Linked DNA regions of Pelosinus fermentans DSM 17108. The main gene of each other region encodes a partner of the protein of the gene in region 2 in a complex. Links are inferred from orthologs where the notes say so. Each region holds a gene or a part of one and is shown on either strand. Other genes may lie near its edges.

The links.
Region 1: the proteins of tig (region 2) and rpsG are in contact, whole or in part, in a crystal structure (PDB 3GTY), measured with the Thermotoga maritima proteins. The link is inferred for Pelosinus fermentans DSM 17108 from one-to-one orthologs. Residues at the interface, in WP_004081061.1 of Thermotoga maritima: Glu122, Val124, Val129, Leu130, Tyr133, Glu188, Gly259, Ile262, Tyr263, Glu266, Ser270, Glu273, Gln274, Glu277, Arg308, Gln311, Ile312, Ser315, Tyr316, Glu325, Arg329, Arg336, Leu363, Phe366, Trp367, Arg373, Leu377, Arg381, Leu384, Glu387; in WP_004081843.1 of Thermotoga maritima: Lys34, Lys52, Lys55, Glu59, Arg62, Gln63, Glu66, Asn67, Lys69, Val71, Arg95, Ala109, Lys110, Lys111, Gly112, Arg113, Pro114, Glu117, Glu121, Ile124, Ala125, Tyr127, Asn128, Asn129, Thr130, Gly131, Lys135, Asp139, Arg142, Met143.

What each region holds. Positions count from the first base shown.
Region 1 is NZ_AKVN02000001.1:4,161,078-4,164,307, forward strand. The notes cover bases 333-3,230. They hold rpsG (30S ribosomal protein S7), read right to left. Parts: upstream 2,068-3,230; coding sequence 1,597-2,067; downstream 333-1,596. Other genes in these bases: fusA (elongation factor G), read right to left, coding at 333-1,559; rpsL (30S ribosomal protein S12), read right to left, coding at 2,105-2,479; FR7_RS19215 (L7Ae/L30e/S12e/Gadd45 family ribosomal protein), read right to left, coding at 2,575-2,853. Outside these bases: more of fusA, read right to left, coding at 1-332.
Region 2 is NZ_AKVN02000001.1:1,854,124-1,857,350, reverse strand. Bases 55-2,949 are described here. They hold tig (trigger factor), read right to left. Parts: upstream 2,200-2,949; coding sequence 910-2,199; downstream 55-909. Other genes in these bases: FR7_RS08220 (radical SAM protein), read left to right, coding at 2,657-2,949; clpP (ATP-dependent Clp endopeptidase proteolytic subunit ClpP), read right to left, coding at 273-878; clpX (ATP-dependent Clp protease ATP-binding subunit ClpX), read right to left, coding at 55-258. Outside these bases: more of clpX, read right to left, coding at 1-54; more of FR7_RS08220, read left to right, coding at 2,950-3,227. UniProt on the Bacillus subtilis protein: Involved in protein export. Acts as a chaperone by maintaining the newly synthesized protein in an open conformation. Functions as a peptidyl-prolyl cis-trans isomerase.

The DNA.
Region 1 (3,230 bases), 2.3 Mb from region 2 along the record:
CCTTGACCTGGCTCCAAAGGTTCAATTTCCAGCCAGCAATGACCGTATTGACCACGACCACCAGACTGACGAACAAATTTTCCTTCAGATTTCACTTTTTTGCGGATGGTTTCACGATAAGCAACCTGAGGTTTACCTACGCTGCAATCCACTTTAAATTCTCTAAGCATCCGGTCAACGATAATTTCTAAATGCAATTCACCAACACCAGCAATAATGGTTTGACCGGTTTCCTGGTCTGTATTCACGCGGAATGTTGGATCTTCTTCTGCTAACCGTTGTAGTGCAATACCCATTTTTTCTTGGTCAGCCTTGGTTTTAGGTTCCACTGCTACAGAAATAACTGGCTCAGGGAAAACCATGGATTCAAGAATAATTTGGTTTTTATCGTCACACAGAGTATCCCCAGTAGTTGTATCTTTCAATCCAACTGCAGCAGCAATATCGCCTGTGTATACTCTTTCAATTTCTTCACGATGATTTGCATGCATTTGCAGGATACGTCCGATACGTTCTTTCTTACCTTTAGTGGAATTATATACATAAGACCCGGAAGAAAGCTCCCCGGAGTATACCCGGAAAAATGCCAGTTTACCTACATAAGGATCAGCCATAATCTTGAAAGCTAAAGCTGAAAATGGCAAACTGTCATCTGCTGCGCGTTCATCTTCTGCTTCTGTATCAGGGTTGATTCCTTTAATAGCAGGGACATCAGTAGGCGCCGGCATGTATGCGATAACCGCATCCAATAATGGCTGCACGCCTTTATTTTTGTAAGAAGAACCACATAATACAGGAGTCATTTTGCAAGCAATCGTTGCTTTACGAATACCAGTATTGATTTCTTCTAATGTAAATTCTTCACCCTCAAGATATTTCATCATGAGTTCATCGTCGCTTTCTGCCACAGCATCTAAAAGACCCTGACGGTACTCAGCAACATGATCTTGCATATCTTCTGGAATCTCAGCAGCTTCACTGAATTTACCAAGGTCATCAGTGTAAACAACAGCTTTCATTTGCACCAAGTCTACATATCCTTTGAAACCATGTTCCAAACCGATAGGCAGTTGAACCGGCACAGCATTTGCACCTAAACGAGTTTTCATCATATCGACAACCCGGTAAAAATCAGCACCAAGAATATCCATTTTATTTACGTATGCCATACGAGGCACACCATATTTATCAGCTTGACGCCAAACAGTTTCTGATTGCGGTTCTACGCCACCTTTAGCGCAAAATACAGCTACAGCTCCGTCTAACACTCTGAGCGAGCGTTCTACCTCTACGGTAAAGTCCACGTGTCCTGGTGTGTCAATGATATTAATACGATGTCCAGACCATTCACAAGTTGTAGCTGCAGAAGTAATTGTAATACCCCGCTCTTGTTCTTGTACCATCCAGTCCATTGTCGCAGCGCCTTCATGCACTTCCCCAATTTTGTGTACTTTGCCAGTATAAAACAGTATACGTTCAGTCGTAGTGGTTTTGCCAGCGTCAATATGTGCCATAATACCGATATTTCTAGTATTATTAAGCGAGAATTTTCTGGCCACTATCATCACTCCTTACTGTTTAAGAAACCTTAAAATCTTACCAACGATAATGCGCAAAAGCTTTATTGGCTTCAGCCATTTTATGTGTATCTTCTTTTTTCTTAATTGTTGCACCAGTATTATTGGATGCATCAATTAATTCAGCCGCTAATCTTTCACGCATGGTTTTTTCACCGCGCAGTCTTGAGTAATTCACCAACCAGCGAATCCCAAGTGACAAACGACGATCCGCACGCACTTCGATCGGTACTTGGTAGTTTGCGCCACCAACACGGCGAGCACGCACTTCCAAAACTGGCATAACATTCTTCATTGCTGTTTCAAAAACCTCTAAAGGATCTTTGCCGGTTTTAGCCCGGATAATATCAAATGCATCATATACAATATTTTCAGCAACACTTTTCTTACCATCTAGCATTACTTTATTTACAAATCGAGTAACAATTTTAGAATTGTATACTGGATCTTGCAATACATCGCGTTTTGTAACAGGTCCTTTTCTTGGCATATTGTCCCCTCCTTTTCCAGGGTTATCTAATTAATTTTTACTTTTTCGCACGTTTGGTACCATATTTCGATCTTCCTTGGCTACGTTTTTGCACGCCAGCAGTGTCTAATGCACCACGAACAATGTGATAACGTACGCCCGGTAAATCCTTGATTCTACCACCTCTGATAAGCACAACACTATGTTCTTGCAAGTTATGACCGATACCAGGGATATAGGCAGTAACTTCAATACCATTTGTTAAACGTACCCTCGCTACTTTACGAAGTGCAGAGTTTGGTTTTTTAGGAGTAGTTGTATATACTCTTGTACATACACCACGCTTTTGCGGAGATTCCTTCAAAGCAGGCGCAGTAGATTTTTCTATAAGCGACTCTCTACCTTTACGTACTAATTGATTAATTGTTGGCATTCAATACACCCCCTTCCAAATTATCTTAGAATGATTATATAAAAATTTCACCTCAAATTTATGAGTTTAAGGCAAAACATTTAACATGGTTGCGTTTATTTCAAAACCGCTACTGCTGCCGCACCAACTTCAATGCCACAGGCACTTCCTAATTCAGCCATAGTAAGTGTCACTTCTACTGCCACATTTTTGTGTTCACACAATGTTCGCAGAGTTTCTACAAATCGTTGTTCAGCATCTTGTGCAATATATACAACTTGCACCAGCTCTTTTTCAACCGCTTTGGTGACTTGTTTAACACCGACTATTTTTTTAGCAATCTTCAGCTTCTCGAGCGACATACTGTTCACTCCCTTACTTAGCAAACCAGTCATTTCTCACTGGCCCTCTAATATATTATCATTACCCAAAGGCAATGTCAACAAACATATCTCAATAAATTCATATTTTCTCTATATTTGCAGGCTTTTTTTATGACCACGCTGCCAGGCGTATCATTTTTTCCGTATTCTGTAATTTTTTAAAGAAAAATATTAATTTTATTGCTAGCCGAAGGTAATTATATCACTTTCCAAACTTTTGTCAAAGAAATTTCATAGACTAAAATAATACTTTTAAACACGAAGATGCGAAGAATTAGAAAATAAACATATCCCTTCGTGTTCTTTGCATTTCTTCGTATCTTCGCGTTTCAGTGTTTTTACACTCTAAAATATATATTTTCTCCATAAAAAAGAGGAACTTGATTAAG
Region 2 (3,227 bases):
AGCTAATGTTTTTTTAGCAGCATCCTGACCAATTACATATTGATCAAGAATATCTTTTATTTCTTTAGGCTTTGGAACATCACGAAGCTCAATATCAATCTCTCCGCTTAGTTCTTCCTCAATAATCTCATTACACAGCTCAATACATTCATCACAAATGTATACACCAGGACCAGCTACCAGCTTTTTAACTTGTTCCTGCAACTTACCGCAAAAAGAACATTTGAGTTGACCTTTGTCATCCCCAAATTTTAACATACTATATCACCTCTTTATTTGGGACTTTCATGACGTTTTTCTCCACGGACAACTACAGCATCAATCAGACCGTATTCCTTAGCCTGCTCTGCAGACATAAAGAAATCACGTTCTGTATCATGCTCAATTTTATCTTTTGTCTGTCCAGTGTGTTGAATAAGAATCCCGTTAAGAAGTTCCCTAAGTCGCAATATTTCTCTAGCATGAATTTCGATATCGGTAGCCTGCCCTTGGGTTCCACCCAAAGGTTGATGAATCATGATACGGGCATACGGAAGTGCATAACGCTTTCCTTTTGCACCTGCAGTAAGCAAAAGAGCTCCCATACTTGCCGCTGAACCAAGGCAAATGGTAGAAACGTCTGGTTTAATATACTGCATGGTATCATAGATAGCCAATCCAGCTGTCACTACGCCACCTGGGCTGTTAATGTACACATGGATGTCCTTCTCAGGATCTTCCGATTCCAAAAACAGTAATTGGGCAATGACAAGATTTGCCACATTATCATCAATGGGACCACCAATAAATATAATTCGATCTTTTAGAAGTCTGGAAAAAATATCATAGGATCGTTCCCCACGACTTGATTGCTCTACTACTATTGGTACAAAATTCATAGCATAACACCTCTATTGATTTATTATTCTATTACTCTTTTTCTACACTGTCAATAATCAGTTGAGCTGCTTTTTTACGTAATATGGAATCAAATACAGTAGACATTTTTCCTTGTCCGTTGATAATCGCTTTTACATCTTCGATTTCTGCACCGTATCCTTTAGCAATCGTAGCAATTTCAGCATCAACTTCTTCATGACTTACTTCTAATGCTTCAGCTTTTACAATAGCTTCCAGCAGTAAATCAGTTTTAACATTCGCTACAGCTGATTCATGATAATTTTGACGTAATGCTGTTAAATCTGTGTTCATGTACTTCATATAATCATCCAGCTTCATTCCGCGACTTTCTAAGTTGGCACCTAAATCTTCGATCATTTTTGAAATACGGTCTTCCACCATAACATCTGGAATTTCCACTGTGGCATTTTCCACTGCTTGCTTAATAGCTTCATTACGGAAATCACGATCCGCTTTTTCACTAGCAGCCTTTTCTAATTTATTCTTAATGTCAGCCTTTAATTCCTCTACTGTATTAAAATCGCTTACATCTTTAACAAATTCATCATCCAATGCTGGCAGTTCTTTGCGTTTTACATCGTGAACTTTTACTTTAAATACAGCTTCTTTGCCTGCCAAATCAGCAGCATGATACTCCGCAGGGAAGGTTACATTTACATCAATTTCAGAACCGGCTTTTGCACCAATTACTTGTTCTTCAAAGCCAGGAATGAAAGTGTTCGAACCAATTTGCAACGGATAGGCTTTGCCGTCTCCGCCAGGGAAAGCTACGCCATCTACAAATCCTTCAAAATCAATAATAGCAAAATCACCGTCTTCAATCACTGCATCTTCTGCTACTACCATTTTGGCATGACTATTGCGCATGGTTTCCACTTCTGCGTTGATTTTTTCTTCTGTAACTTCTTCTACTGCTGCAGCAATCTTCAATCCTTTATATTGTCCCAAAGTAATTTCTGGTTTTGCCACTACAGTAGCTTTAAAAAGTAAATCTTTATCTTCTGCTAAAGTAACGACATCAATATGAGGGCGGCTTACTGGTTCAATTTTATTATCTTCAAGAGCTTGAGCATACGCAGGGCTAGCCATGATTTCAAAAGCTTCATCTAATAGAGCTTCTTTACCAATATGCATTTCTAAAATGCGACGAGGTGTTTTTCCTTTACGGAACCCCGGAATATTTACTTTATTAGATAATTTACGATATGCCTTTTCAACTGCTTTTGCTACTTCCACTTGAGGTACTTCAATTTCAAAGACCACTTTATGATTGTCTATTTTCTCCATTGTTGCTTTCATTTCGTATTGTATCCTCCCTATGTAATTAGTTGGCGACATTATGTGTAACGCCAAAAATAGTATTACCATTTTTAACATGTTTTCTATGTTAGTTCAAATAAATTCCTTACTTTAGACATAAATCACTACACTTTAGAATGTCATACCCCATATGATACCATAAGTAAATAACAAAAACAAGATATATGCAAAAAACCCAGCAATAACTGCCGAGTTCAATATTTCTATGGAGCGGAAGACGAGATTCGAACTCGCGACCCTCGCCTTGGCAAGGCGATGCTCTACCACTGAGCTACTTCCGCATATTATATTTAACTGTCATCAACAACGTTATTAATTATATATGTAATCTTATTTTTTGTCAACATCCGATTGTTTTTTTTGAAAGATGACACACACCAAGATACCGTTTTTTGCATATTATGTAATAAATCCACCATAAAAGGAGGCTGATCTGTTGTATTATAACTTACAAAAACACTGCAAATTAGTGAAAGGTGCTGTTCGTGCTGCAATCTACGACTTTAAAACGGGAAAGGTTCATTCCATTAACCAAAGTGCAGCCGGGCTACTCAGTGCCTGTCAAAGCAACGCCTTGGAGGATCTTTGGGATATGTCGTCTGCCGAAAGCACACAATACATGAATTTCTTAAATAAGTTGGAACAAAAAGATTTAGGATTCTTTGACGAAACATCTTCTGCTTCTTTGCCAGAGCGCTCCTTGCCAGATTCCCCCGCAAAACTTGAGTTTCTGTGGTTAGAACTAACAGCAGCCTGCAACAGCAAGTGTTTACACTGTTACTCCGAAAGCGGCCCTTCACGCAAGGAATTGGATCTCGTACCTCATCACCGCTGGCTCTCCCTAATAGAAGAAGCAAAAGCAGCAGGAGCTACTGATATTCAATTCATTGGCGGTGAACCATTACTATATCCTAAATGGCGCGACCTAGTCATCAAGGCCTATGAAATCGGTTATGAATATATCGAAATCTTTACAAACGCTACATTAGTTGATGATGACTGTATCG